DNA from 2 places in the Sphingomonas sp. CL5.1 genome. Region 1 is predicted to be linked to the other one. Evidence: riboswitches for the same ligand, from Rfam matches in the RefSeq annotation. Region 1 holds a riboswitch; the other holds the start of a gene.
What was found. A riboswitch is a leader RNA that binds a small molecule or an ion and turns the genes downstream of it on or off. The one in region 1 is predicted to bind glycine.

Region 1 (14,693 bases):
CCGTTGGCGAGACTCTCGACGCCCGGATAGAGCCGCCCGAGCGAGACGCCCGCGAGCACGCCTTTCTCCGCCAGCGCGCGGACGATCGGGCGCGCCTCCTTGCGCAGATCGAGCGTGAACTCGTTGAAGAAGGTGTCGTTCACCAGCCGCACGCCCGGCACCTTCGCCAGCCGCTCCGCCGCGACGACCGCGCCGGCGTGGTTGGCCGCCGCCAGCGCGCGCAGCCCCGCCTCGCCCAGCAAGGTCATGTGGATCGAGAAGGCGAGCGCGCAAAGCCCTGAATTGGTGCAGATGTTCGACGTCGCCTTCTCGCGCCGGATATGCTGCTCGCGCGTGGAGAGCGTCAGCACGAAGCCGCGCCGGCCGTCGGCGTCCACCGTCTCGCCGCACAGCCGCCCCGGCATCTGGCGGACATATTTGTCCTTGCAGCCGAACAGGCCGACATAGGGCCCGCCGAACTGGAGCCCGACGCCGAGCGACTGGCCCTCGCCCACCACGATATCGGCGTCCATCTCGCCGGGCGAGCGGATCGCGCCGAGCGCCACCGGCTCCGTCACCACCGCGACCAGCAGCGCCTTTTGCGCGTGGCATGCGTCGGCGAGCGGGCGCAGGTCCGCGATGCGACCGAGAATGTCGGGATATTGCACCACGACGCACGAGGTGTCGCCGTCGATCTTCGCGATCAGCGCGTCGATATCGGTTTCGGCGGTCAGCACCGGCGGCGACACGTCGAGCGCATCGCCGGTATATTTCGCCATCGTCCTGGCGACCGACACATAATGCGGATGGAGGCCGCCGGAGAGGATCGCCTTGCCGCGCCTGGTGATGCGCCGCGCCATGCCGATCGCCTCCCAGCATGCGGTGGAGCCGTCATACATGCTGGCGTTGGCCACATCGGTCCCGAGCAGGCGCGCGACCTGCGTCTGGAACTCGAACAGCATCTGGAGCGTGCCCTGCGCGATCTCGGGCTGGTAGGGCGTGTAGGCGGTCAGGAACTCGCCGCGCTGGATGATATGGTCCACGCTCGCCGGCACATGATGGCGATAGGCGCCGCAGCCGAGGAAGAACGGACCGTCGCCGGCCGCCATGTTCCTGCGCGCCAGCGCCGACATGTGGCGCTCGACCGCAAGTTCGCTGGCATGGCCGGGCAGGCCGGCGATCGGGCCGGCGAGGCGGACGCTTTCGGGCACGTCGACGAACAGGTCGTCGATCGAGGACGCGCCGATCGCGGCGAGCATCGCCGCGCGGTCCGGCTGGGTAAGGGGCAAGTAACGCATCAGTCGGGCTTTCTCATCGTGAAGCGCAGGCGGACGTAATCGGCGACCCATGCGCCGTCCGGCCCGCGTAGCCGGTCGGCGAGCCGCGCCTCGATCGCCTCCGCGATCGCGGGCAGGTCGGCGGGGTCGATCCCGGCGGCGTCGAACGCGCCGGTCATGAAGGTGGCGATCCAGCCCGTCACGCCGCCGGGCAGCGGCGTCGGGCGCGGGATCAGCGTGGCAGCGATGTCGGTGAAGCCGGCATCGGCATAGACGCGGGTGAACTCCTCGACGGAGGGATACCAGTGCCGCGCGCTGTCCGGGATCGCATGGCCGCGCGCGGCAAGCTCCGCGTCGATGCCCTCCCACAACGCGGCGCAATTTCCCCCGCCGCCCATCTCGCCGACGAAACGCGCGCCGGGCTTCAGCGCGCGCATCACGCCGCGCGCCACCGCGCCGGCATCGCGCATCCAGTGCAGCGCGGCATTGGAGAAAGCGGCGTCGAACCCGGCAGAAAAGTCCAGCGCCTCGCCGCTCATCACCCGCGCGTCGAGACCGCGCTCGCGCGCCGCGGCGGTCATCGCGGGCGAGGCATCGACCCCGACCACTTCCGCGCCGGTCGCGGCGATGGCCGCCGTCAGCACGCCATCACCACAGCCGACGTCGAGAATCCGCTCCCCCGCGCGCGACGCGAGCAGCGCGACCACCGGCTGCCCCAGCGCCGGCACGAACGCGGCGTTGGCGGCATAGGCCGCGGGGCTCCAGTCGGAGGTGGGGGAAAGGGTCATCGCCGGATCACAGCTTGGCGACGAACGCCTCATAGGCGCTTTCGTCCATCAGCCCGTCCAGCTCGGACGGGTCGGACAAGGTGATCTTGAAGAACCAGCCCTCGCCTTCCGGGTCGGTGTTGACCAGGCCCGGCTCGTCGGCCAGCGCCGGATTGCCCTCGATCACCGTGCCGGAGACGGGCGCATAGACGTCGCTCGCCGCCTTCACGCTCTCGACGACCGCCGCGTCGTCGTTCTTCGACAGCGCCTTGCCTTCCTCCGGCACCTCGACGAACACGATATCGCCGAGCTGGCCTTGCGCATAGTCGGTGATGCCGACGGTGCCGACCTCGCCGTCGACGTCGATCCACTCATGGTCTTCGCTGAAATAACGGCTCATCTCACTTCACTCCTCGGAAGTAACGGTGGGGAACGAAAGGCATCGGCATCACGGTCGCATTGTGGACCTTGCCGCGCTGGGTGAGCTGGATATGCGTGCCGGGCGCGGCGAGCGCGGGCGGCACATAGGCCATCGCGATCGGCGCGCCGACCGTGGGCGCGAAGCCCCCGGACGTGACCTTGCCCACGTCGCTGCCGTCGGCATCGAGCACCGACGCGCCCTCGCGCACCGGCTGGCGCCCCTCGACCAGCAGGCCGACGCGCTTCGCCGCCGGGCCGTTCTCGCGCTCCAGCAGGATGCGCTCGGCGCCGGGGAAGTCGCCCGCCTCGCGGCGGCGCTTGAACAGGGCGAAGCCGAGATCGGCCATCACCGGCGTCGTCTCGGGCGACAGGTCGTGGCCGTAGAGCGGCAGCCCCGCCTCCAGCCGCAGTGAATCGCGCGCGCCCAAACCGATCGGCCTGACCTCCGGCTGCGCCACCAGCGCATCGGCCAGCGCCTCGGCGGCGTCGGCCGGCACCGAAATCTCGAACCCGTCCTCGCCGGTATAGCCGGAGCGGCTGATCCACAGGCCATGCCCCTGCCATTCGAACGGCGCGGCCTGCATGAACACCAGGGCATCGACGCCGGGAACGATGCGCGCCAGCGCATCGACCGCCTTCGGCCCCTGCACCGCCAGCAGCGCGTGATCGTCCATCAGGTTGAGCGTCACCTCGTCGGGCAGATGCTCGATGATATGGCCGATGTCGTCATATTTGGTCGCGCCGTTGACGACCATGTAGATGCGGTCGTCCGCCTGCCGCGTCAGCATCAGGTCGTCGAGGATGCCGCCCGCCGCGTCGAGCAGCAGCGAATAGCGCGCTCGATTGAAGGCGAGGCCGGCGATATCGGCCGGCATCAGCGCCTCCAGCGCCGCGACCACGCCTTCGCCGGTGAAGGTGAGCTGGCCCATGTGGCTCACGTCGAACAGGCCGGCGGATTCGCGCGTCCACAGATGCTCGGCCATGATGCCTTCATACTGGACGGGCATGTGATAGCCGGCGAACTCGACCATGCGGCCGCCCTTCGCGCGATGCCATGCATCGAGCGGCAGCGTCTGGATCGGCGGTTCCTCGAAATCGTCGTCGCGGCGGGTGGTGTCGTTCACGGGGCTTCTTCCGGCAGAAAGGGCGATGAACGCGGGAACGCTCCCCGCGGTCGATCCGTTCACCCCCTCTGTCACGGAACCTGAGAGCTTCACGCCGCGCGCCGCGCGGGGCTTACCCCTTCGGTGAGGCGGGCTGAAAGCGCGCCTGCTTTCCAGAGTATCGTTTGGCCCGCGCGGTCCTTCTGCCTGAGAGATTCCGGGGCGGTTGCTCCTTCGGCGGCCTCTTGCCCGATCCTCGAAGGAAGGGTTCGGAGGCTCTCTCCCGCGCGTGCCTTGCCGGTTGCCCGGGTCACGATGCGCGCAAGGCTGTGACCGCGCGGACGCGGAGAGTCAATCGCGTTTCGGCGACCGCCCGCTCATTTCCGCGAAAGGCGGAACAGCCGTCCCTCGGCACCGCGTCCGCCATCCTCCACCAGCCAGATCGCGCCGTCCGCCGCCTGCGCCAGCCCGCGCACGCGGAAACCCATGTTCCACTGGTTGGCGGGCGTCGCTTTCGCCCCGTTCAGCGTAACCCGCACCAGCGTCTTGCCGGACATGCCCGCGATCATCAGCGAGCCTTTATATTGCGGGAACATCGCGCCGGAATAGACGATCAGCCCGCCAGGCGAGATCGTCGGCGACCACCACAATTCCGGCGCGGCGAATTCCGGCTTCGAGGGATGATCGGGGATCGGCGCGCCGGAATAATTGTCGCCGTTCGACACGATCGGCCAGCCGTAGTTGCGGCCGGGCCGGAGCAGGTTCAGCTCGTCGCCGCCCTTCGGCCCCATCTCCACTTCCCACAAGCGTCCGTCCGGCGTGAAGGCGAGACCGTAGGGATTGCGGTGCCCGAGCGTCCAGGTCTGCGCGCGGACGCCGCCGGCCTTATATTGCGGGTTACCCGGCCACGCCGCCCCGTCGAGCGTCAGGCGCAGGATCTTGCCGAGCGCCTGTTCCGGGTCCTGCGCCGGCATGAAGCGCTGACGCTCGCCGGAGGAGAGGAACAGCGACTTGCCGTCCGGCGCGAAGGCGATCGCCCCGCCGAACTGCCCGCCGGGACCGTCCGATCCGGCGCGCCAGATGACGCGCTGGCCGGTGAGCGCCGCGCCGTCGAACACCGCTTTCATCAGCGCGAGGCTCGCGCCGCCATTGGGGCGCGGCTCGGAATAGCTGAGGTAGATCGCGTGGCTTGTCGCATAGTCCGGCGCGAGCACGACGCCGAGCAAGCCGCCCTGGCTGCTGAGTTGCACCGCCGGCACGCCCGTCACATTGGTGACCTTCCCGTCCGCCGCGCGCAGCTTGAGGTGCCCCGGCTTCTCGGTGACGAGCGCGGCCCCGCCGGGCAGCATCGCGAGCGCCACTGGCTGATCGAACCGGCCGATCTCGGTGACGGTGAAGGGTGGCGGCGTGAGCGCGAGATTCGCGTGGCCGGTGGTCGCGGGGACGTTCCTGATCGACGGCTCGGCGGGCGAATCCTTCGGCACCGGATTGTTCGCGCCGGCCGGCTGCGGCCCCTGCGGCCCCTGCTCCGCCGCCGACGGATTGGCGGGCTGCTGCGCCGAGCAGGCCGTGCCGACCAGCAGGGCCAGGGCGAGGGAATGGCGGCGAATCATGGAGCTCTCCCGTCGATCATCGTCACGTCGCTTAACACAATAACGCCCGCGCGGTTGCCAGCTTGCGCCGCGTGCGCGTTCGTCATATATCGCCCTCGCTTTCTCTACATCGCGAGATGAAGAGGCTGCGGGGTTCGCCCTCGCGGCGGCAACAACGCATATCTGGAGCATCCATGGCGGATATCGCCGCACTGACCCGATTGATCGAGCCCGAGGCGACCGCGCTGGGCTTCGAGCTCGTGCGCGTGCGGCTGTTTGGCAAGGGCGACGAGCGCACGTTGCAGGTGATGGCCGAGCGCCCCGACACGCGCCAGCTCACCATCGAAGATTGCGCCGAGCTGTCGCGCCGCCTGTCCGACATGCTCGACGAGACCGATCCGATCGAGGACGCCTATCGGCTGGAAGTCTCCTCCCCCGGCATCGACCGGCCGCTGACCCGGCTCAGGGATTTCGCCGACTGGGCGGGGCATGAGGCGCGGATCGTGCTCGATGCGCCGATCGACGGTCAGAAGCAGTTCAAGGGCGAGCTTTCCGGCGTGGAAGGCGAGACGATCGTCATCGTCCAGCAGAAAAGCGGCACGGTCGCCCGCGTCCCGTTCAGCGGCGTGGTGGACGCGAAGCTGGTGCTGACCGACAAGCTCATCAAGGCAACCGTCCCGCTCTCCGCCGAGGGCGCGGAAGAAGAAATCGAAGCAGAGGAAACCAACTAATGGCCACCGGCGTCACCGCCAACCGGGCGGAGCTGATCGCGATCGCGAATTCTGTCGCCAGCGAGAAGATGATCGACAAGGCGATCGTCATCGAGGCGATGGAGGATGCGATCCAGCGCGCGGCGCGCACCCGCTACGGCCAGGAGATGGACATCCGCGCCAAGCTCGATCCGAACAACGGCGACCTCAGGCTGTGGCGCGTCGTCGAGGTGGTCGAGCAGGTCGACGACATCTACAAGCAGGTCGACGTGAAGGGCGCGCAGAAGCTGAAGGAAGGCGCCGTGGTCGGCGACTTCCTGGTCGATCCGCTGCCCCCGATCGAGTTCGGCCGCATCCAGGCGCAGGCCGCCAAGCAGACGATCTTCCAGAAGGTCCGCGACGCCGAGCGCGAGCGGCAATATGAGGAGTTCAAGGATCGCGCCGGGGAGATCATCACCGGCGTCGTCAAGCGCGTCGAGTTCGGCCATGTCGTCGTCGATCTCGGCCGCGCCGAGGGCGTGATCCGCCGTGACGCGCAGATTCCGCGCGAGGTGGTGCGCGTCAACGATCGCATCCGCAGCCTGATCCTGAAGGTGGTGCGCGAGAATCGCGGACCGCAGATCTTCCTCAGCCGCGCGCACCCGGATTTCATGAAGAAGCTGTTCGCGCAGGAAGTGCCGGAAATCTACGACGGCATCATCGAGATCAAGGCCGCCGCGCGCGATCCGGGCAGCCGCGCCAAGATCGGCGTTATCTCCCATGATTCGAGCATCGACCCGGTCGGCGCCTGCGTCGGCATGAAGGGCAGCCGCGTGCAGGCGGTGGTGCAGGAGATGCAGGGCGAGAAGATCGACATCATCCCCTGGTCCCCCGACACCGCGACCTTCGTGGTCAACGCGCTCCAGCCCGCCAACGTCAGCCGCGTGCTGATCGACGAGGAAGAGGACCGCATCGAGGTGGTGGTGCCCGACGACCAGCTTTCGCTGGCGATCGGCCGCCGCGGCCAGAACGTCCGCCTCGCCTCGCAGCTCACCGCCAAGGCGATCGACATCCTCACCGAGACGGACGCGAGCGAGAAGCGCCAGCAGGAATTCGTCCGCAATTCCGAGCTGTTCCAGAACGAGCTGGACGTGGACGAGACGCTCGCGCAGCTCCTCGTGGCCGAGGGCTTCAGCGAGCTTGAGGAAGTGGCTTACGTCGAGCTGGACGAGCTGGCCGGCATCGAGGGCTTCGACGAGGATCTCGCGCAGGAGCTGCAAAGCCGCGCGCAGGAAGCGCTGGAGCGCCGCGAGGCCGCCGCGCGCGAGGAGCGCCGCGCGCTCGGCGTCGAGGATGCGTTGGCGGACCTTCCCTATCTGACCGAGGCGATGCTCGTCACGCTGGGCAAGGCCGGGATCAGGACGCTGGACGACCTCGCCGACCTCGCCACCGACGAACTGGTCGAGAAGCGTCGTGCCGAGCCGCGTCGCCGCAACGAGGATGCGCCGAAGCGTCCCGAGAACAAGGGCGGCGTGCTCGCCGAATACGGCCTCAGCGAGGAGCAGGGCAACGAGATCATCATGGCCGCCCGCGCGCACTGGTTCGAGGACGAGGACGTAGGCGCGCAGGCTTCGGAGGAATCGGAAGCCTGATGCCTTTCGTCTCGATCCGGCTGGCAGGCTCCGCGTCGAAGGAGCAGAAGGCGGGGCTGGTGGCCGACGTCACCGCCTCGCTCGTCGCGCGGCTGGGCAAGAGCCCGGCGGCGGTGCAGGTCGTGATCGAGGAGGTCTCGCCGGAGAATTACGGCGCGGCCGGCATCCTGATCGCGGACCGCAAGCCCGAGGGGGACGCACATGCGGCACCCTCGCAATGAGACCGTAAAGGCCCCCACCCGCACCTGCATTCTCGGCCGCGAGCATGGCCCGCGCGACGTGCTCGTGCGGCTGGCGCTCTCGCCGGACGGTCGCGTGCTGCCCGACGTGCGCGCCAAGGCGCCGGGGCGCGGCGCGTGGATCGGGGTGACGCGCGCCGAGCTGGAAGCCGCCGCCGGGCCGAAGGGCAAGCTGCGCGGCGCGCTGGCGCGGGCGTTCAGGACCAACGACTTCATTGTCCCCGACGACCTGCCCGATCTGGTCGCCGCCGCGCTGGAGCGCAACGCGCTCGACCGGCTGGGGCTGGAGGCGCGTGCCGGCACGCTGGTGACCGGCGCGGAGCGGATCGAGGCGGCGGCGCGGGCGGGACAGCTCCACGCGCTCTATCACGCCGCCGACGCGGGCGAGGACGGGCGCGGGAAGCTGGCGCAGGCCTGGCGCGTCGGCTCCGGCCGCGAGGGAAGCGACCTCAAGGGGTTGGCGTTGCCGCTGAATCGTCCCATATTGTCGATGGCGCTGGGCCGCGAGAACGTGGTACATATCGGCGTCACCGACCGTCTGGCGGCCGGGCGACTGGGCGATGCGCTCGATCGCTGGCTGCACTTTATCGGCCCTGAACTGAATTCGATGCCTTGCGAAACGGCCTCGCAAGGCGCATCGCCGCCCGGACCATCCGGGCAACCGGCCGTGACGACGCGACGAGGAATTTGAGTGAGCGAGACCGACAACGACAAGCCGAAACTTGGCATGCGCGCGCCTCTGGGGCTGAAGCGCACGGTCGAGACCGGCAAGGTGAAGCAGAGCTTCAGCCACGGCCGTTCGAACACGGTGGTGGTCGAGGTGAAGCGCCGCCGCGTGCTCGGCCCCGGCGGCGCTCCGGCACCCGAACAGACCCAGGCCCCCGCCCCCGCCCAGCCCGCGCCGGAGCCGGCGCGTCCGGTCGCACCGCGCGCGCCAGCCGGCGAGACGCCGCAGGAGCGTCAGGCCCGCCTGCTGCGCGAGGCCGAGGAGCAGCGGATGCACGCGCTGGAGGACCAGCGCCGCCGCGAGGAAGCGGAGCGTCACCGCGCCGCCGAGGAAGAGGCGCGCCGCGTCGAGGAGAAGCGCGAGGCCGAAAACAAGGTTACCGCGCAACCCGCGCCGGAGCCTGAACCCGCTCCCGCGCCGGAACCGCAGCCGGAAGCCGTCAAGGCCGCCGAGCCGGAGCAGCCCGCGCCTGTCGCCGCCGAAGAGCCCGCCGCGCCGAAGCCCGCGCCTGTCGCGCCACCGGCACCCCCGCCCGCCCCCCCGGCGGTGGAGCTTGGCCGCGATCCGTCACTGCCCGCACCGCGCCGCTTCTCGCCGGTCGTCCGCCCCGAGATTCCGAAGCCGCAGCCCAAGCCGAAGCCCGAAGCGGCCAAGCCCGCCGCTCCCGCTGCCGCGTCGTCCTCCGCCCCGGCGAGCGGCGGCGGTCAGCAGCAGCGCAGCCTGCCCTCGGGTCAGGCGACGCCGCGCAACGCGCCCCCGGCGCGGCCGCAGCAGCGCGATCGCAAGGGCGACGAGCGGCGCGGCGGCAAGCTCACCGTCAACCGCGCGCTGAGCGAGGAAGGCGCGCGCGCGCGCAGCCTCGCCGCCTTGAAGCGCGCGCGCGAGAAGGAACGCCGCACGCAGTTCGGCGGCCCGCGCGAGCCGCAGGCGAAGCAATATCGCGACGTGCAGGTGCCCGAGGCGATCACCGTCCAGGAACTCGCCAACCGCATGGCCGAGAAGGGCGCCGACCTCGTGAAGGCGCTGTTCAAGATGGGCATGCCCGTCACCGTCAACCAGACAATCGACCAGGACACGGCCGAACTGCTCGTCACCGAGTTCGGGCATAACATCGTCCGCGTCTCGGATTCGGATATCGACCTCCAGGTCGATGCCGCGCTGGACGAGGAAGCGGAGCTGAAGCCGCGTCCGCCGGTGGTGACGATCATGGGCCATGTCGACCACGGCAAGACCAGCCTGCTCGACGCGCTGCGAGGCACCGACGTCGTGAAGGGCGAGGCCGGCGGCATCACCCAGCACATCGGCGCCTATCAGGTGACGCTGAAGGACAAGTCGAAGATCACCTTCCTCGACACGCCCGGCCACGAGGCGTTCACCGCGATGCGCGCGCGCGGCGCGGACGTGACCGACATCGTGGTGCTGGTGGTCGCCGCCGACGACGGGCTGATGCCGCAGACGATCGAGGCGATCAACCATACCAACGCGGCCGGCAAGCCGATGATCGTGGCGATCAACAAGATCGACAAGCACGAAGCCAATGCCCAGCGCGTGCGCGAGCGCCTGCTGGAGCATGAGGTGGTCGTCGAGCAGATGGGCGGCGAGGTGCAGGACGTTGAAGTCTCCGCGCTCAAGAAGACCGGCCTCGACGACCTGATCGAGAAGATCCAGCTTCAGGCCGAACTGATGGAGCTGAAGGCCAATCCGGATCGCGACGCCGAGGGCATCGTGCTCGAGGCGAAGCTGGACAAGGGCCGCGGCCCGGTCGCGACCGTGCTGGTCACGCGCGGCACGCTCAAGGTGGGCGACGTGTTCGTCGTCGGCGCGGAGAGCGGCAAGGTTCGCGCCTTGGTCGATGACAAGGGCCGCCAGCTCAAGAAGGCGGAGCCGTCGATGCCGGTCGAGGTGCTGGGCATTTCCGGCACGCCATCGGCGGGCGACCAGTTGCAGGTGGTGGAGAACGAATCCCGCGCCCGCGAGGTGGCGGAATATCGCCAGAGCGTGCTCACCCAGAAGCGCACCACCGCAGCCCCCGCGAGCCTGGAGAGCATGTTCTCCGCGCTCAAGGCCAATCAGGCGATCGAATATCCGCTCGTCGTCAAGGCCGATACGCAGGGCACGGTGGAAGCGATCGTCGCCAGCCTCAACAAGCTGTCGACCGACGATATCAAGGTGCGCATCCTGCATTCGGGCGTCGGCGGCATCACGGAGAGCGACGTGAACGTCGCGGCCGCTTCCGGCGCGCCGCTGATCGGCTTCCATGTCCGTGCCAACGCCAAGGCGCGCGAGATCGCCGAGCGGCATCATGTGGCGCTGAAATATTACGACGTCATCTATGACCTGATCGACGAGATCCGCGCCGGCATGGCGGGCGAACTCGGCCCCGAGGCGTTCGAGACGGTGGTGGGCCGCGCGGAAATCCGCGAAGTCTTCTCCGCCGGCAAGCACGGCAAGGCGGCCGGCCTGCTCGTCACCGAGGGCGCGATCCGCAAGGCGCTCAAGGCGCGCATCACACGCAACGACGTCATCATCTACAACGGCGAGATCGCGTCGCTGCGTCGCTTCAAGGACGATGTGGCGGAAGTGCGCGCGGGGCTGGAATGCGGCGTGACGTTCACGCAGAACTTCACGGACATCAAGCCGGGCGACTACCTCGAAACCTTCGAGGTCGAGCTGCGCGAGCGGACGCTGTAACGGCGGCCCGCTCGCCATGTTCGGCGCGCCCACCCCGATCCTGCGCAGCTTCGACGAGGCGCGGGCGAAGGCGTTCTATCTGGATTTCCTCGGCTTCGAGCTGATGTTCGAGCATCGGTTCGAGCCGGGGCTTCCGCTCTACATGGGCGTGCGCAAGGGCGATTGCGTGCTGCACCTGTCCGAACATTACGGCGATGGCTGCCCGGGCGCGGCGCTGCGTATCCCGGTCGATGACGTCACCGGCTATGTCGCCGGGCTGCGCGCAAGGCAGTTCGGCAATGCGCGGCCGGGCGAGCCGCAACAGGCGCCATGGGGATCGCTGGAGATCACCATCGCCGATCCGGCGGGCAACCGCCTGACCTTCTATACCGAGAGCGAAGATGGCGCGAGCGAATGACACTGCGGGAGACCGTTCGGTCCGCACCCTGAGGGTCGGCGAGCAGGTGCGGCATGTGCTGTCCGAAATCCTGCAACGCGGCGACGTGCATGACGACACGCTCGCCTCGCACCTCGTCTCGATCACCGAGGTGCGCATGTCGCCGGACCTGCGCCATGCCACCGTGTTCGTGAAGCCGCTGCTCGGCAAGGACGAGGAGGTCGTGTTGAAGGCGCTGCGCACCCACACCGCCTTCCTCCAGCGCGAGGTCGCGCGGCGGGTGAACATGAAATATGCGGCGAAGCTGAAGTTCCTCGCCGACGAGAGTTTCGACGAGGGCAGCCATATCGACGCGCTGCTCCGCGCGCCGGGCGTCGCGCGCGACCTGGACTGAACCGGGGGCGGCGGGGTGGCGAAGCTCTATTTCTACTACGCCTCGATGAACGCGGGGAAGTCGACCACGCTGCTGCAGGCCGATTTCAACTATCGCGAGCGCGGCATGGCGACGATGCTGTTCACCGCCGCCGTGGACGATCGCTTCGCGGCGGGGACGATCTCGTCGCGGATCGGCCTCACCGCCCCGGCGACGCTGTTCGATGCGGCGACCGACATCGCCGGCCTCGCGCTGGAGCGGCACGCGGCCGGGCCGCTGGCCTGCGTGCTGGTGGACGAGGCGCAGTTCCTGACCGCCGCGCAAGTCGATCAGCTCGCGCATCTCGCCGATACGCATGGCATCCCGGTGCTCGCCTATGGCCTGCGCACCGATTTCCGGGGCGCGCTGTTCGAGGGATCGGCGCGGCTGCTGGCGCTGGCCGACGCGCTGATCGAGATAAAGTCGGTCTGCGCATGCGGGCGCAAGGCGACGATGAACCTGCGTGTCGATGCGGAAGGCCGCGCGGTGGCGGAAGGCCGCCAGACCGAGATCGGCGGCAACGACCGCTATGTCGCGCTGTGCCGGCGGCATTTCGTGGAGGCGATGGCGGAAGCGCGCCGATAGGCCCCTCCCCTATCCATCCGCCCGCTTCGTCCCTAGATCACGCGCCATGAACCCCGACAATGTCTTCTATGCCGCGGCGGTGTGGATCATCCCGCTGGTGATCGCGATCGTGTTCCACGAGGTGGCGCACGGGCTGATGGCGCGCGCGCTCGGCGATCCGACCGCGCATGAACAAAGGCGGCTGAGCTTCAACCCGCTACGCCACGTCGATCCGATCGGGACGGTGGTGCTGCCGCTGATCCTCGCGCTCGCCAAGGCGCCGGTGTTCGGCTGGGCCAAACCGGTGCCGGTCGATGCGACGCGGCTGCGCAACCCGCGCTGGGGGATGGTGGCGGTGGCACTCGCCGGGCCGGGGATGAACCTGCTGCTCGCCGCAGTGACGGCGTTGGCGGTCGGCGTGATCTCGGGCAGCGCGCTCGGCAACGGGCCGCCGCAGGGCGTGACCGGCTTCGTCTGGGCGAACCTCGTCAACTTCCTGATGATCAACATCTTCCTCGCGGTGTTCAACCTGCTGCCGATCCCGCCCTTCGACGGCGGGCATGTCGTGGAGGGCGTGCTGCCCCGCCGACCCGCCGCGCAATGGGCGAAGCTGGCGCGGTTCGGCTTTCCGCTGCTGATTCTGCTGCTGGTGGTGCTGCCGACGATCTTCCCCAGGGCGAGCATCATGCAGCATATCGTCGGCCCGCCCGCCGACGCGCTGCTCCACGCCTATCTGCGGTTCGCGAACCTGTTCGCGTGAACGGCTGGATCATTATCGACAAGCCGCTCGGCCTCGGCTCGACGCAGGCGGTGAGCGCGGTGAAGCGGGCGCTGCGCGCCGGCGGGTACGGCAAGGCGAAGGTCGGGCACGGCGGCACGCTCGATCCGCTCGCGTCGGGCGTGCTGCCGATCGCGCTGGGCGAGGCGACCAAGCTCGCCGGGCGGATGCTCGACAGCGACAAGATCTACGACTTCACGATCCGCTTCGGCGAGGAGACCGACACGCTCGACGCGGAAGGCCCGGTGACCGCCACCAGCCCCGTCCGCCCGACCCGCGCGGCGGTGGAGGCGGCGCTGCCGCGTTTCACCGGCCCGATCGCGCAGGTGCCGCCGGCCTATTCCGCGCTGAAGGTGGACGGCCAGCGCGCCTATGACCTCGCGCGTGCAGGCGAGGAAGTAGCGCTCAAGAGCCGCGACGTAGTGATCCACGCGCTCACCCCCCATTCCACGCCGGACGGCGCGCTGGAGGAGATCACCCTCACCGCCAATGTCTCGAAGGGCACGTACATCCGCTCCCTCGCCCGCGATATCGCGCGGACGCTTGGAACCCTCGGCCATGTCACCTATCTGAGGCGGGTCAAGGCGGGGCCGTTCGGCCTCGATCACGCGATATCGCTGGACAAACTGGCCGAATTGGGCCAAGGGCGCGCGCTTGAACAATCTCTCCTGCCATTGAGGGCGGCGCTGGACGACATCCCGGCTCTCTCCCTCTCTCCCGACCAGGCAGGGGCGCTCCGTCAGGGGCGCGTTCTGGCCGGGATCGCCGCCGGGGATGGCCTTCGCCTCGCGCTGCTGGACGATGTGCCGGTGGCGCTGGTCGATGTGGCGGATCGTGAGGTCCGCGTCGTCCGCGGCTTCAACCTGTGACATGATGTCGAAGGACTGAAATTCTATGTCGATTACCGCTGTGCGCCGTCAGGAACTCATCAAGGAGCACGCCCGCCAGGAAGGCGATACCGGCTCCCCCGAGGTGCAGGTCGCGATCCTCACGGAGCGCATCCGCAACCTGACCGAGCACTTCAAGGGCCATGCGAAGGACAATCACTCCCGCCGCGGCCTGCTGATGATGGTCAACCAGCGCCGCTCGCTGCTCGACTATCTCCGCAAGAAGGACGGGGATCGCTACCTCGCCCTCATCGCGAAGCTCGGTCTTCGCAAGTGACACGAAGGGCGCCCTCGCGGCGCCCTTCTCGTATTCGTCGATCCGCAATCCGGCGGATCGGCATGAGGCGAAATCTCGCCTCGCGCCGCGCAGGCCGGACAGCCTGCAAAGAGGCCCCCGTCGCATCGGGCGACGGGAGTGAAGGAAAACAAATGTTCGATACCCAGAAGGTAAGCATCGAGTGGGGCGGAAAGACCCTCACGCTCGAAACGGGCAAGGTTGCCCGTCAGGCCGACGGCGCGGTGATCGCGACGCTCGGCGAA
Region 2 (14,693 bases), 460 kb from region 1:
GCTATCGATGCCGACATGGGTCGACATCAACACTCCGGGATGTTCCTGCAGATTTTGCCCCACTCCCGGGGAATCGACGACAACAGGGATGCCATGCTCGCCAAGATGCTTTGCCGGGCCAATGCCCGAGAGCATCAATATTTTCGGCGACGACAACGCGCCGCCGCAAAGAATGACCTCCTTGTTTGCCAAGTAGCGAACCGTGCGCCCGTTCTGAACGCCTTCGACGCCGATCGCGCGGCCTTTCTCGATCAGTACCCGACTGACCATGAAATGCGTCTCGACCTTCAGATTGGATCGGCGCTTCGCCTTGGCCAGATAGGCGCGTGCCGTTGAATGTCGCCAACCCTTGTTCTGGGTGGCTTGGCAGGGGCCGATACCCTCTTGCTCGGCACCGTTGGTATCCGGATTGTGCGGAATCCCCGCACGTACGCCAGAAGCGATGAATGCGTCGGCCAACGTGGTCGATAGGCGGGCATTCGATACGCGCAGAGGGCCCTTGTCGCCGCGAAAGCGCGAGCCGCCGTTTTCGTTCGTCTCGGCCTTGTTAAAGAACGGAAGCACGTCGTCATAGGACCAGCCCTTGCAGCCGAGCTGAGCCCATTGATCATAATCGCCGCGATTGCCGCGAACATACATCATCCCGTTGATCGACGAGCCGCCGCCGAGGACTTTGCCGGCCGGCCACATGTCTGCTCGATCGTTTCGTGAGGCATCCGGTTCCGCTTGATAGAACCAGTTGTACTCAGGATTCATGATCGCTTTGATCGAGCCCGCCGGAATCCGAATGAAAGGCGAGCTGTCCCACCCGCCGGCTTCGAGCAACGCGACCTCAAAACGCTTCTCTTCGCTTAGCCGAGATGCGACCACCGCGCCACTCGAACCGCCCCCAACGACGATAAAGTCCGTAGTTCTAATATCTTGCACAATGCCCTCCATGTGAAGGCCGCTCTAGCGCACCTCGGAAAGTTGGACTTTTGCGGTAGTCGCAAACAGATTTGGCGCTTGGGCCGATCTGCGATGTCGGCGGTGGCTAGCGATCCAGCGGCGCGAGGCAGCCAATTTGCTCCACGGCCATCCGACGGCTGTAGCTGGAGAGAGCGTCAACGCCGAACTCGATTCCGTAGCCGGACTGACCGGCAGGCTCCAGTGGAAGCGCCAGACCAGTCGCCGAGTCCTGACCAGCGACGGACTTGATCTTCAAATGACCGACGCAGAGTTCCTGCCGTAACATGTTGGCTCGAGCCAACTCGCCGGTCCAGAGCGTCATCGCCAACCCGTAGCCGCCGAGGCCGGCCAGTCTCACGGCATCGGAGATGCTATCATATGGAACGACTGCAAGGATCGGACCGAAATATTCATCTCGCAATATCGGCGATGTTGGGTCATCCGCTCTGACCACTGTCAGCGAATGATTCAGCATGTCGTGCTGCACGGGACGACCATCGCGGATGACTTGTTCGCCGCGACCGAGGGCCATGTCGACTGCCGATCGGATCCTGTCCGAATGAGCCTTGGACGCCAAGGGCCCGAATTTTGTGTTCGGCTCGAGAGGATCACCCGGCAAGAAATCTGCTGCAGCGGCTACGAGAGCGTCCGAGAATTGGTCAATACGATCGCTTGGGACGAGGATTTTTGAGCGGGCGACGCAAAGCTGACCGCTATTTGCATATGCTTCCGCTACAGCGTCGATGGCTATGCCCTGATAGTCGGTCATGTCGTCAAGAACCACGATCGCGTTCTTTCCTCCGGCCTCGATGATAGCAGGCACGAGCCGCTCGGCCGCGAGCTTGGCGACAGAGCGGCCCGTCTGGGTCGAGCCCGTGAAGGCAAGCATTGCAACCCCGGGATGGCTGCAGAGCGCTGCGCCCGTCGCCGCTCCGCCAGGGAGGACAGACAGCAGACCGACGGGGATGCCCGCCTCTTCGGCGAGGGTGCCAATCAGTATCGCGGAGCGGGGCGAAATCTCGGACGGTTTCAGCACCATGCCATTGCCGGCCGCGAGTGCTGGCCCAACTTTCATGGCGGCGTTTATACTTGGGTAATTCCACGAGACCATCGCGCCAACGACACCGTAGGGCACTCTCAGCGACAGAGAGATCGCCTCGCGCGACGACGCAATGACTTCTCCGCAAGCCTTGTCGATTGCCTGAGCGTACCAGCGCACAATGTGAGCGGCAACGCAGGCTTCCATCGTCGCAACGGCTATCGGTTTGCCCATGTCGACACAGTCGAGCATGCCGATGCGCTCGGCGGCGGCCTCTATTGCGTCGCCCCACCGCAGCATCGCCATTCGCCGTTCACTCGGCGCGAGCCGGTGCCACAAACCAGCAGCTCGACCCGCTGAACCGACGGCCCGCTCGACATCAGCGTGTCCGCCGGCGCGAAACTGAAGGGCTCTGTCCGGAGCGGTCGGGCTCGTCCAGTCGATGACTTCGCCGCTCATCGGGGTCAGGCTCCCGATAATTCCATCAAAGCTCGTCATGTCGATCTCGGTCACGGCAAATCCTTTGACAGCGAAGCAGCGTTTCGCTGCGGGCCGACGCTCCTTAACAAGGACACGATTCCTGAGTGGTCAAAGCCGCCGGCCAGTGAGGCCGGCGGCGGATGTTCACCAGCTGTAGTTCAGCTTCACGCCAAACTTGCGAGGTGGAAGCACCGAGGCGCGGGTGAACGGTTGGAACGGCGGTGCGAACCGGCGTGTAATGTTGAAGTTGTCCGTCACATTGTCGACGTAAACGGTCAGCTCCCATCGGTCTCTCTTCAGACTGGCGCGGAGGTCGAGCTGGTCATAGGATTGAACCTGCAGGATCGGATCAAACGGAGGAGCCCCGTTACCGGAATAATACGGCCCCACATAACGATAGTCGGCTGCGAGATTGAGTTCAGTGTCACCGATCGAGACAGTGTAATCTGCGCCGCCTGAAGCAGTCCACTTGGGGACATAAGGCAACGCATCGCCGGTCAGATGGGATCCTACCGGGCTCGTAATAGAGGTGAAGCGCGCGTCGGTATATGCAGCGTTCCCGCGAATCTTGAATCCGCGGAACGGCATGGCGGTTGCTTCGAACTCGAACCCGCGGTTACGGGAGGCACCGACATTGGCAGTGACACCGACAGGGAGACCGGTGACCGGGCTGATGGCAACAGAAGCCAGCTGCATGTCGTCCACCTGAACGATGAAACCAGCAACGCTGGCGATCAGGTGTCGGTCAAAGAGCGACGCTTTCAGCCCCACCTCATAATTGGTCGACTTTTCGTTGTCGAAAGCGATCCCAACGGCTGCACTGCTACCCGGATATTTGTCAAAGCCGCCTGAGCGATAACCTCGCGACACAGTCGCGTAAGTCATGACATCAGGCGTCCAGTGAACGGAGAATGAAGCGGACGGCGAGAAATTGCTGAAGCTTTTTGACGTGACTCCGCTGAACGCGTCGTTCGCGCCCACAGCCGGCACGATCACGACGCCCTGCTGGAATGCCCGCGTCCGCTCCCAGCCATATCGCCCGCCGACAGTCAGCTCGAAGCGATCGTTGAACTTGTAGCCGACTTGACCGAAAGCGGCCCAGCCGCGACGCCGCAACCTCGTCGCTTCCCGCACGTCGTTGGCGGGATTGAAAATCGGCGGAAAGGCGCAGATCGTACAGCCAGACAAGGCGAAATTGCGGTTCTGTTCGTGGATATCCTGAAAGGCGTACAATCCGCCAAGCCATGTGAAAGACCCGCCGCTCCTCGACTCGAAACGAAGTTCTTCGGAGAGTGCTGACTGGGTCGTGCGCTGGTCCTGAAAGTTGTCGGGGTCCGAATATCCATCAAAGTCGTACCAGAATTCGGTCTTTACGTGCTGATATCCGGTGATCGACTTGATCGTAAACGCCGGAAGATCGTACGACATGGTTAGAGAGCCGCCAAAGCTCGTGTCGGGCGAGACAACCTTGCGATCATCGAGTGTGGCATAACGCTTCGCGCCGTCGTCCACGACGCCGTAACCGAGATAACCGTTTCTGTTGCGAGAACCATCCAGTCGGAGAATGATCTCGAAGTCTTCGGTGGGCAATGCGCGAAGCACGAAGCGCCCGGCCAGGCTGCGAAGCGTATCCTGATCCTTGTCGATGGTCAGGTTGTGGATGTAGCCATCGGTGCTGTAATATTGACCAGAAAGGCTAGCGAAGAGCTTGTCCTCCACCAATGGGCCGCTGAAACTCGCGCCGAGGCGAACGCTATTGAAGTCCGCATATTCTGCGCGCAGCTTCCCACGAAAGGTGCCGTCGGGCTTCGCGGTCACAATGTTCAGTGCACCGCCTTCGGTGTTTCTGCCAAAAAGGGTACCTTGCGGCCCACGCAAAACCTCGATGCGCTCCAAGTCGAGGAAGCCAGTGTCGAATGCCAGGCTCGGTTGATAGACGCCATCGACGAAGGTTCCGACAGCGGGATCGTTGGATGCCGCCGCTCCGACGCCGCGAAGTACGAGATAGGTCTGGTTGGGAAGCGGCCCGAACGCCTGGTTCTGGCTGGTGAAGAGGCTCGGAACCGTCCCGATCAGGTTTGTCACATTGTCGATGCCCTTCTGTTCGAGGGCAGCTCCGCCGATCGCCGAGACCGCCACCGGGATATCCTGGAGGCGTTCTTCGCGCTTGCGGGCGGTAACGACAATGTCGAGCGATCCGCCCGATGAGGACGCGGAAGAATCTTGAGGCGCCTCGGGTGTCGCCTGCCCGAAGGCTGGCGTCGCCGATCCGGCCAGAACAGTAGCGGCAAGCAGGGCCGCTACCGACCCGTTCGTTCTATTCGACCGAGACATAAACCCCCCTTATTATTTGCTGGAAGGAGCCGTACGCATGCCGCGCCAGCTGCCTGTCCAACTTCATAAGGCGAACGTCCTCCTCGCTGCTTTTGCCAATCTCTCTTCAATCATTGCACTTATGTGAAATACCTTTGCCGCGTTGCGCGGGCAATGATCAGTCCTTCGCGAACAGATTTGCCTCTTCGATGCCCGCAAGTGCACAAGCTTCGTCATTGTCCGAGGTGTCGCCGGTAACGCCGACGGCACCCAGTGTCTGGCCGTCGCTGTCAACCACGATCACTCCTCCGGCGGCCGGCACCATACCGAGAGGCGCTATGCCTACGAGCGAGTTGAAAAATGTCGGTCGTTCGGCCGCGATCGCCGCGATCGAGCGGGAAGAGACGCCGAGATTCAAGGCGCCGGCCGCCTTCGCGATAGCAATTGCTGGTCGAAGATGCGACGCGCCGTCCGCTCGGTGCAGGACTATTGTATGACCTCCCGGATCGAGCACGGCTACGCATAGCGGCTTCAGTCCTTTTTCGGCACCGGCCTTGAGAGTGCGAAGTGCAATATTCTGGGCTTGCTTCAAGCTTAGGATCATTCTCGAAATCCTTCTGATGAATAATGTGGATCGAAGCTACGCGGCGAAGTCGCTGTCCAGGCGCATGGCGATCATCTCGGCAGTTGCAGCGGAAAGCGTCCAGCCAAGATGGCCGTGGCCGGTGTTGTAGTAGACGCCACGCACTCTCCCCGGCCTGACAACAGGCAGCATATCGGGCGTCATGGGGCGCAGGCCTGCCCATGGGGTGACGCTGTCAGTATCCATTTTGGGGAACAGGCGTTCCGACCAGCGCAGCAACGGGCGGATCCGGTCAGCGCGAATATCTAGGTTGAACCCATTGAACTCTGCGGTGCCGGCCACCCGGAATCGATCTGGACCGAGGCGGCTTGTGACGATCTTCGCAGCGTCGTCGAGCAGGCTGACACTCGGTGCAGCTGTTCGGCTCTGCTCGTCTCTCAAGTTTACAGTGATGGAATAGCCCTTCACCGGATAAATGTTTACTTTCTCGCCGAGCTTTCTGGCGATTTCTCGGCTTTCAACCCCTGCGCAGACAACGATGGCATCAGCTGTCTGAGAGGCGATCGGCCGACCACTCTCGTCATCGGTCAAGCTGATGGTACAAATCCGGTTCTGTATCTCCACTCGCCGGACAGCAGCTCCAAACTTGAAAATCACGCCTCGGCGTGCACACGCATCTGCGAGCCCGCGTGTGAACTTGTGGATGTCGCCCGTGGCGTCCCCCGGGGTGAAGAATCCGGCGTGAAGAGCGCCTTGCAGGCTCGGCTCGATCGCGCGCATTTCTCCAGCTGACACTGCGTGCCTTTCGAGCCCGCCCTTGAGGAGGAGGGCGTTGCCCACTTCGGCAGCACGAAACTCCTGTTCATTGTGGTAGAGATGAAGGATTCCGCATCGCTTCAGATCGAAATCGATGCCCTCTGCTTCCGCAATGGTGAACATATGCCTTCGCGCGTCGAGTGCGAGACGAACGGTCGCGATCGTGTTTCTTTCGTGCCGAAAGATATTGCCGCAAAACTCGGCGAGCCACCCGTATTTGTGAAGGCCGGGCTTGAGGTTCAGCAACAACGGCGCGTCATTTTTCAAGAGCCATCTCATACCCTTTGCGATGGTGGCCCAGCTGTTCCAGACTTCGGCATTGCTTGCGGAGAGCTGGCCACCGTTGGCAAATGAGGTGACCATCGCCGGATAGCGGCGACGATCGTAGACGGTGACTTCATGACCGCGGACAGCCAAGCTGTAGGCGGTTGTTACGCCGGTAATGCCGGCGCCGATGATGCTAATACGTGCCACTGGGAGCCGCTCCCCAAAAGGTGGTGGATGCGCCCCATCTGTCCGCTGTGCCTGAGATCGCTATCCCGTCGGCGGGCACCCAGGCGGGCGCCACTCTCCAGATATCTTGATGCCCTGCGGTCCTTTTGCCTGAGAGTTTCCGGGGCGGTTGCTCCTTCGGCGCCGGCGAACGGTCTCTCCCGCAATGGCAAGTCTGGCCTGCCTGGAAATGTGCGCTCAAGTCAATTCGGACGACCGAGAATGACGAAACCGCAAACGTCCTTCACATATCGTCAAAAGCAGCAGCTCCATGCCGATGCGAAGGATAAGGTTCGAAGGAAAATTCCGAACAGTTCCGAGGCTTATAATGCTTTCAAAAATTCGAGGCAGCGCGTCCGAAGCGCTTGAGGGTTTGCTGTTCGACGGAATGTCGATCATGTCGGGTGGCTTTGGCCTTTGCGGAAACCCGGAGAACCTTATCGCGGAGCTTTATCGAAGCGGTACCCGAGGGCTTACAGTGATTTCGAACAACGCGGGCGCAGAAGGCTTTGGTCTGTGGCAGCTGCTGCAAAGCAGGCAGATCAGTCGCATGATCGCATCGTATATTGGCGACAATCGTCTTTTTGAGCGGCAGTTCCTGGATGGTGACATCGAACTTGAGCTGAATCCGCAAGGTACGTTAGCCGAGCGCATTCGCGCCGGCGGCGCCGGCATTGCGGCATTCTATACCCGGACCGGGGTAGGAACCGTCGTCGCGCAAGACAAGCCTGTCGAAACTTTCGACGGCGATGAATATATTCGAGAGCGCTGGCTGAAAGCTGATCTTTCGATAGTCAAGGCTTGGCGGTCTGATCCCGAAGGCAATCTGGTTTTTCGAAAGACAGCGCGGAATTTCAACCCGATCATGGCGACAGCCGGACGGGTGACGGTCGCCGAGGTCGAGGAGATCGTGCCAGCTGGCGCCATCGACCCGGATGAAGTGCATACGCCCGGCATTTACGTCGATCGGATTGTTCGAGCGACGGGCCTCGAGAAGAAGATCGAAAAGCTGACGATTCGCGCTCGGGAGCCTGCATGATGGCTTGGTCGCGCGATCAGATGGCAGCGCGCGCTGCTCGAGAACTCAAGGACGGATTTTACGTAAATCTCGGAATCGGCATCCCTACGCTGGTTGCCAACCATGTCCCCGAAAACGTGACCGTCACGCTGCAAAGCGAAAATGGCATGCTCGGAGTGGGCCCTTACCCGTTCGCTGATGAAGCTGATGCAGACTTGATCAATGCCGGCAAGGAGACAGTCACCACGCTGCCGACTTCGAGTTTTTTCTCGTCTGCCGACAGCTTCGCCATGATCAGGGGCGGGCACATCGACATGGCCATCCTGGGAGGCATGCAAGTCGCGTCGAATGGCGACCTCGCCAACTGGACCATTCCGGGCAAGATGGTGAAGGGGATCGGAGGAGCGATGGATCTGGTTGCAGGCGTCAAGCGGGTGGTGGTCGTCATGGATCATACGTCCAAGGATGGCGCGCCCAAGATCGTCCAGAAATGTACTCTGCCCCTGACCGGCAGGTCGGTGGTTGATCTGATCATTACGGACCTCGGGGTGATGGAGTTAGACCCGCAAGCCGGAGTGCTTGCGCTGCTCGACATGGCACCATCCGTCTGCGTCGAGGAAATCGCTTCCAAGACGAATGCCCCTCTCTTTCTGGGCAAGCTCCGGGAGAATTGCCTGTGACAACGGACATCGCATATGCGCCTGACGACGCGGGCTTGCCACCACTCCTCTACCCAGAGTATCGCTCGACCGGATTGCGTAGTCCGCGTCACCCCTTGGTCAACGCTCCGCAGACTTTGACTGAGGTGAGCGGCCCCAGCGGTTGCTGGAGCGCTCTTATGGGTCAAGCCGAGGTAGACCTAACGTCGCAACATGGATCTGCTCCCCATGGCCAGCGCATCCGCATCTCTGGCAGGGTGCTGGATGACAGTGGTCGTCCGGTACCAAACACCATCGTCGAAATCTGGCAGGCGAACGCGGCCGGGCGGTATATCCATCGCAACGATAATTGGGACGCGCCGCTCGATCCGAACTTCACCGGAGCTGGTCGGGTGATTACCGATGATCAGGGCTGGTATTCCTTCACGACCATCCGGCCCGGAGCTTACCCTTGGGGTAACCATCACAATGCATGGCGCCCGGCTCATATTCACCTGTCGTTGCTTGGCCCCGCCTTCGCCACTCGTCTCGTCACCCAAATCTACTTTCCTGACGATCCATTGATCGAGATCGATCCGATCGCGAATGCGGTTCCGATGCCGTATCGCAATCGCCTCATCTGCCGGTTTGATATCGACACGACCATCGCCAACTGGGCGCTCGGATACCGTTTTGACATCGTGCTGAAGGGGGCAATGCAGACGCCCTTCGAGGGTACTGCCAATGGATAACGACTTGGAAAAGCGTAAAGCGTCTGCGCGGTTCGATAACCAGGATCCTCGATTATTCGGTCAAACTCCTTGGCAGACTGTAGGCCCCTTCTTCCACTACGGTCTGCCTTGGAAAGGCGGCGCTGACTTGGTGGGACTGTCAGATCTGGGAGCCCGACCGGAGCTCTTCGCGGATGATCACTATGTTCTGAATCGCCCGACGCGAACGGGCGCTCCCAGAGGGGATGTGATAGACATTGCTGGCCAGATTCTCGACGGAAATGGCGACCCGATTTCAGACGCATTGGTAGAAAGTTGGCAAGCCAACGCGTCGGGAAGATATTCCGGAGGGGCGGATAAGCGAGCCGAAATTCCACTCGATCCGGAGTTCATAGGGTTCGGCCGATGCGCTACCGACGAATCCGGCGTGTATCGCTTCCGCACTGTTTTCCCGGGCCGCGTGCCCGGACCAGGCAATTCGCTCCAAGCTCCCCACATCGCGTTATCGATCTTCGCGAGAGGGGTGCTGCGAAGACTTTGCACACGCCTGTATTTCGACGGCGCAGAAGGCAACGACACAGATGCCATCCTCTCCCTTGTGCCATCGGACCGTCGATCGACGCTTGTTGCGCGCCAGCGCGATGATGGAGTCTGGTGGCTCGATATTCACATCCAAGGTGATGCAGAGACGGTCTTCTTTTCGCTGTGAGCAGGCTCCTTCACGATCGTTCAGCGACAACGCCGGCGATGCTGGCGGTCTATGACGACCGCTCGACCGTCAAACACGCCCTGGAATTTGAGGCTGCATTGGCGCAGGCTCAAGCCGCAGAAGCGATCATCGAGGAACGCGTCGCCGATGAGATCGGCGCCGTCTGCGCGTCGCTCGCCATCGACCCTCAAATCCTCGCCGACGAGGCTGCGTTCGCAGGTACGCTCGCGATACCGCTGATCGGCAGGATCCGTTCGGCGATGGCGCCAGAGACGGCGATGGCGGTCCACAAGGGCGCGACCAGTCAGGACCTGGCTGACACGGTGATGATGATGCAGGCGAGAGAAGCCTCCGCATTGCTGATCGACGATGCCGATCGTCTCGACCTTGCCCTGACAGCCTTGGCGGAAAACTATCGCCGCGTGCCTGCCGTAGGCAGGACGTTGATGCAGAATGCGATGCCAATATCTTTTGGACTGCGGATCGCCCAATGGCGTGCGGGGATCGCCGAGGCAGCGGCGCGCATGCGAGCCGACGCCGGCGCGTACATATGCGTTCAGCTTGGCGGGGCCTCGGGGACGCGGGCAGGCATGTCGGGCAGAGGCTCTGCGGTCGCGCGCCGGCTATCCAGCGCGTTGCAGCTGAAACCTGCGCCTCCTTGGCATAGCCGCAGAATCGCCGTGGCCGCGATCGGCACGAGCGTCGGCATCCTGGTTGGCACCGTTGGCAAAATGGCAAAGGATATCGCCTTGCTGTCGCAGGACCATATTCGGGAAGCTCTTGAGCCGGTCGTCCCGGGCCGTGGCGGGTCCTCTGCGATGCCGCACAAACGGAACCCGACAGGCTGCCAAGTCGCTCTATCCGCTGCGCATCGCGCGCCCGGACTGGTTGCCACATTGCTGGGGGGCCTTCCCCAGGAACAGGAGCGGGGGCTCGGTGGATGGCAGACAGAGGCTTCAATTCTGGCGGATCTCTTTTCCATCGCCGCCGGAGCAATAGGCTCGATGGTCGTTACGATCGAAGGCCTCCAAATCGATGGAGATGCCATAGCTTGCAATCTCGCGGCTTCCGCCTTGGGGAATGACATAGGCGAAAGCGAAGGCATCGTCCGCGAACTTCTAAACCTCTGACGAGGGATATCGATGCCGTTCACAAAGCATAACGGGGTCCGGTTATACTGGAAGGAGCAAGGCTCCGCAGAGTTGCCAGCCATCGTCCTGATAAACTCAATCGGTACCGACATGAGCTTGTGGGACAAGGCGCTTCCTCATCTCCTGCCGCATTATCGGCTTATACGCCTTGACAACCGTGGTCATGGCGCTTCGGACGCGCCGGGGGGCGACTACAGCCTTGATGTGCTCGGTTCAGACACCGTCGCGGTGATGGACGCAGCGAATGTAGAAAAGGCGATCATTGCTGGGATTTCTCTCGGCGGGATGATCGCCATGGATATGGCGATCAACCATCCTCGGAGAGTGGCAGGCCTTGCATTGATCTGTACCTCCGCCACGATGGACAAGGCGATTTGGACAGACAGGGTCGCAGCCGTCCGGTCCAACGGCACGGAAGCCATCGCAGATGCCGCGATAAATCGCTTCTTCTCGCCGAAGTTCATCGAGAACCGTGCCGCAGAGGTGAGCTCGGCGTGGCGGGCGCTCGTGAACAGCTCCGACACCGGATATGCCGGCTGTGCCGCAGCAATTCGCGACATGGATATCGCGGACCGTCTCGGCGCCATCGCCGTGCCAACGCTCGTCATCACCGGAGACGATGATATCTCCACACCGTTTCTTGGACATGGGGAATTCCTGGCAGCAAGCATTCCCGATGCAAAAGCGGTGCGCCTCAAGACCGGGCATCTTCCCGCTATCGAGGATCCAGCAGCATTGGCATCGGCAATCGTTCGATTCTTCGGCACCAAATCGACTGTGACATCCGCCAGAGACATCCTTTTCGAGGCCGGTCTGGTGACACGGCGCGCAATTCTTGGCGACGAATGGGTAGACAGATCGCTCGCCGGACGCACTTCTTTCAACGAAGACTTTCAGGCTATGATCACCCGTATCGCTTGGAACGAAATATGGAGTCGTCCCGGCCTTGACGAGCGGACGCGGCGATTGATCGTTGTAGCCACAACTGCGAGTCTCGGAAGATGGGAAGAATATGCCCTTCACGTGCGCGCGGGGCTGGCTCAAGGAGGGTTCACGCAGGACGAACTCAAAGAAGTGCTGATGCAAATCGCCATCTACGCAGGGGTCCCCGTCGCCAATACCGCATTTGGTGAAGCTACCAAGATCATTTCCGAGATCGTTTAGCCAGACGTATCGAGAACGATCTGTTCTCATGAACGAAGACGATCGAATAACATCTATCTCGTTTGGAAGAGGACTGACCGAAGCCCACGGGCTAACCCGCTCGGAAAAATCAGCGCGCTGGGAAACATGCAGAGAAACGATCGGAAGGACGCATTGAACTCCGGAAGGGAGGTGGCCGCTGGCGTAATCCTCTTCTGGTTTGGAACAATGGTTTATGGGATCCTGCCACTCTACATCGGCACGCAGGCGCCACGATTGGCCTTGTCCCCCAATATGGCAGGATATATCGGGACGGCTTACCTCTGTGGGTTTGTGGCGAGCACCGCTTCAGCCGTCTGGTGGATTCCACGGTTCGGAATCCGCAAACTGTCCGCTATCGCCGGTATGATATCGCTCGCCCTGATAGGCACGAGCGGGCTTATCACCGATGTTGCCGTTCTTTACCCCTCGCTTTTTGCAGCCGGCCTCGGCTCCGGCGTGATCTATGCTATCGCGTGCCGCATAATCGGAAGCTCTGGTGATCCGGACCGAAACTTCGGATTTGGGACTGGAGGCCAGGTCGCAACGGTGGCTATCGTCATGGCCACGGCGACAGCTTGGGCCATTCCTTCGGCGGGCATGCCAGGCCTGACTTTCCTGACCGCGATCGCCATGCTTCTCTTCTTGTCGTGCGTGCCTTTCCTGCCCGGCCGCATCACGCAGTCCTTCGACGAACCCGCCGCGCACAGGCATGACGGCAGCTTGGCCAGTATTCTAAGCCTGCTTGCCATGCTCTTCCTGTTCGGCGGTGGAACGAGCATCTGGATCTTTGCGCAGCAGATCGGAGTTTCGCACGGCAACTCCCTTTCGGCGACGGGGTATGTTCTTTCTTTTGCCCTCATTGCCAACGCCGCTGGATGCATCGCGGCGTCGTGGATCAGTCGCCGTCTAGGTCGAGGGCCGCTCCTGATCGTCGTTCAATTCTGCCTGAGCGCTTTTTGCTTGCTTCTGGCATATGGGCACGCAGGCCTCCCATATTTCGCGATCGCGATCTTTGGGTGGTCGTTCTTCTATGGATTTTCTGTCGTAATCGGGATGTCCCTGATCGCCGTGGTCGATCGATCGGGAAGGGCGATTACCGGCGCCGGCGCCGTGCAGTCTCTTGGCGCCGCAATCGGCCCTGCCGTCGGCGGCAATATCGTAGGCGGCGGATCATTTGAATCGCTTGGCATCCTGAGTGCGTCGGCCGTGATAGTGTCGTTGCTGCTCGGCCTCACGGCGCTTCAATCTCACCGTCGCCATGCGCAAGACCGGTGAGGGTAGGAACATTGGAAACGAGCCTGCCCCGCGAACTCCTATGGATCGGCCCGCTTGCGGATGGGGTGGGCTTCAGGATCGCGAGCCCGGTGGACCTGCGCCGAGACTGCACTGCAACGGAGCGGTCTGGGTTCTGGCCCATCGAAATAGCCAAGAGGGCAATAATTTCGTCAACGCTCGCGACTTAGTCGCTTAGAAGCTCGACAAGCGAGCCGATGACGCGCTTGGGAGCCGCGTCGAGATATTCGTCTGGCATGCCGCTGCGGTTAACCCAAATTGTGTAAAATCCGGCCTTGGTAGCTCCTGCGATATCCCAGCGGTTCGACGAAACAAAGGCGATCTCCGCACGATCCAGTGCCCACCGCGACGAGTAGACGGAATAAGCCAGCGGATGCGTCTTGAAATTTCCAACCGCATCAATTGAGAACGGTGCCTCGAGTATCTCGTCAAGGCCGGCGGCCACCGTCGCCGTCCGAAGCATTGTCGACGTGCCATTTGACAGAAACGCCAGCCGAGCGCCCTTGGCTTTGAGGTCTGTCAGGGCCTCCAGCGCCCCGTCGTGGGGTTCAAGTCGCAGATATGCATCCAGAAGCTCCTTGCGAATTGCCGGATCGACGGATCCGAATAAACGCAGGACATGGTCCAAGGCATCCTGCGTCAGCTGCCAGAAATTTTCGTAGTTGCCCATCAAGGTACGCACCCACGAATATTCCAGCTGCTTCGCGCGCCATAGATCTGAGAAGGCCTGGAAATCCGGGCCGATGGATTCGGAGTGGCGACGCACGGCTGCATGGACATCGAGGACAGTACCATATGCATCGAACAGATATGCCGGCTTCATGATCGCTCGCCCTATCTCGACTATGTTGAAGTGGAAATTCACGGATGACTCGATAATAACATCTAAGTGGTATCGAGGCGCCGTTGTCGAACATCCTATCACCGCGACGTATCGGGTAGCAACTGTAATAGTATGATATCGACAGGGAATTGCACAGGTGCAAATCAAAGATCGATTTTGTCAAAACTAATGCTCGATCACATAATATGATCCATCTCAATTTCCGTATTGAATGATATTCACATCAGAAAGCGCGAATTTTCGGTAATCGACAGATTCGCAGGCTTGGAAGATGTGGGCCAATGGCGAAGGCCGGTGCGCGGGCCGCTTCGTTGCATTTTCCCGAGTGCGCCTGTCCGAGAAATAGTGCGGAGACGGTATCGATGACAAAGGCTATGACTGAAATAGGTAGGCTGTCGGTCTCCGGCGCGCTTGTGGATTTCGTCGAACAAGAGGTTCTTCCCGGCACCGACA

Region 2: it holds a riboswitch for glycine, as region 1 does, so the genes downstream of both, F9288_RS01430 (D-amino acid dehydrogenase) here and gcvT (glycine cleavage system aminomethyltransferase GcvT) in region 1, are expected to answer to the same signal.

Annotation. Positions count from the first base shown of each region.
Region 1 covers NZ_CP050137.1:4,278,707-4,293,399, forward strand. The annotation lists gene gcvPA (aminomethyl-transferring glycine dehydrogenase subunit GcvPA) at 1-1,277, opposite strand, end outside; gene F9288_RS20460 (class I SAM-dependent methyltransferase) at 1,277-2,044, opposite strand; gene gcvH (glycine cleavage system protein GcvH) at 2,052-2,423, opposite strand; gene gcvT (glycine cleavage system aminomethyltransferase GcvT) at 2,425-3,567, opposite strand; glycine riboswitch at 3,732-3,842, opposite strand; gene F9288_RS20475 (PQQ-dependent sugar dehydrogenase) at 3,924-5,159, opposite strand; gene rimP (ribosome maturation protein RimP) at 5,333-5,869, shown strand; gene nusA (transcription termination factor NusA) at 5,869-7,479, shown strand; gene F9288_RS20490 (4-oxalocrotonate tautomerase family protein) at 7,479-7,700, shown strand; gene F9288_RS20495 (DUF448 domain-containing protein) at 7,681-8,409, shown strand; gene infB (translation initiation factor IF-2) at 8,410-11,136, shown strand; gene F9288_RS20505 (glyoxalase superfamily protein) at 11,153-11,533, shown strand; gene rbfA (30S ribosome-binding factor RbfA) at 11,517-11,906, shown strand; gene F9288_RS20515 (thymidine kinase) at 11,922-12,509, shown strand; gene F9288_RS20520 (site-2 protease family protein) at 12,556-13,248, shown strand; gene truB (tRNA pseudouridine(55) synthase TruB) at 13,245-14,135, shown strand; gene rpsO (30S ribosomal protein S15) at 14,161-14,430, shown strand; gene pnp (polyribonucleotide nucleotidyltransferase) at 14,583-14,693, shown strand, end outside.
Region 2 covers NZ_CP050137.1:296,586-311,278, reverse strand. The annotation lists gene F9288_RS01450 (GMC family oxidoreductase) at 1-939, opposite strand, end outside; gene F9288_RS01445 (aldehyde dehydrogenase) at 1,034-2,500, opposite strand; gene F9288_RS01440 (TonB-dependent receptor) at 2,612-4,801, opposite strand; gene F9288_RS01435 (heme-binding protein) at 4,959-5,384, opposite strand; gene F9288_RS01430 (D-amino acid dehydrogenase) at 5,421-6,653, opposite strand; glycine riboswitch at 6,761-6,845, opposite strand; gene F9288_RS01425 (CoA transferase subunit A) at 7,000-7,710, shown strand; gene F9288_RS01420 (3-oxoacid CoA-transferase subunit B) at 7,710-8,369, shown strand; gene pcaH (protocatechuate 3,4-dioxygenase subunit beta) at 8,366-9,079, shown strand; gene pcaG (protocatechuate 3,4-dioxygenase subunit alpha) at 9,072-9,767, shown strand; gene F9288_RS01405 (lyase family protein) at 9,764-10,897, shown strand; gene pcaD (3-oxoadipate enol-lactonase) at 10,910-12,082, shown strand; gene F9288_RS01395 (MFS transporter) at 12,209-13,378, shown strand; gene F9288_RS01390 (haloacid dehalogenase type II) at 13,563-14,261, opposite strand; gene F9288_RS01385 (malate synthase G) at 14,603-14,693, shown strand, end outside.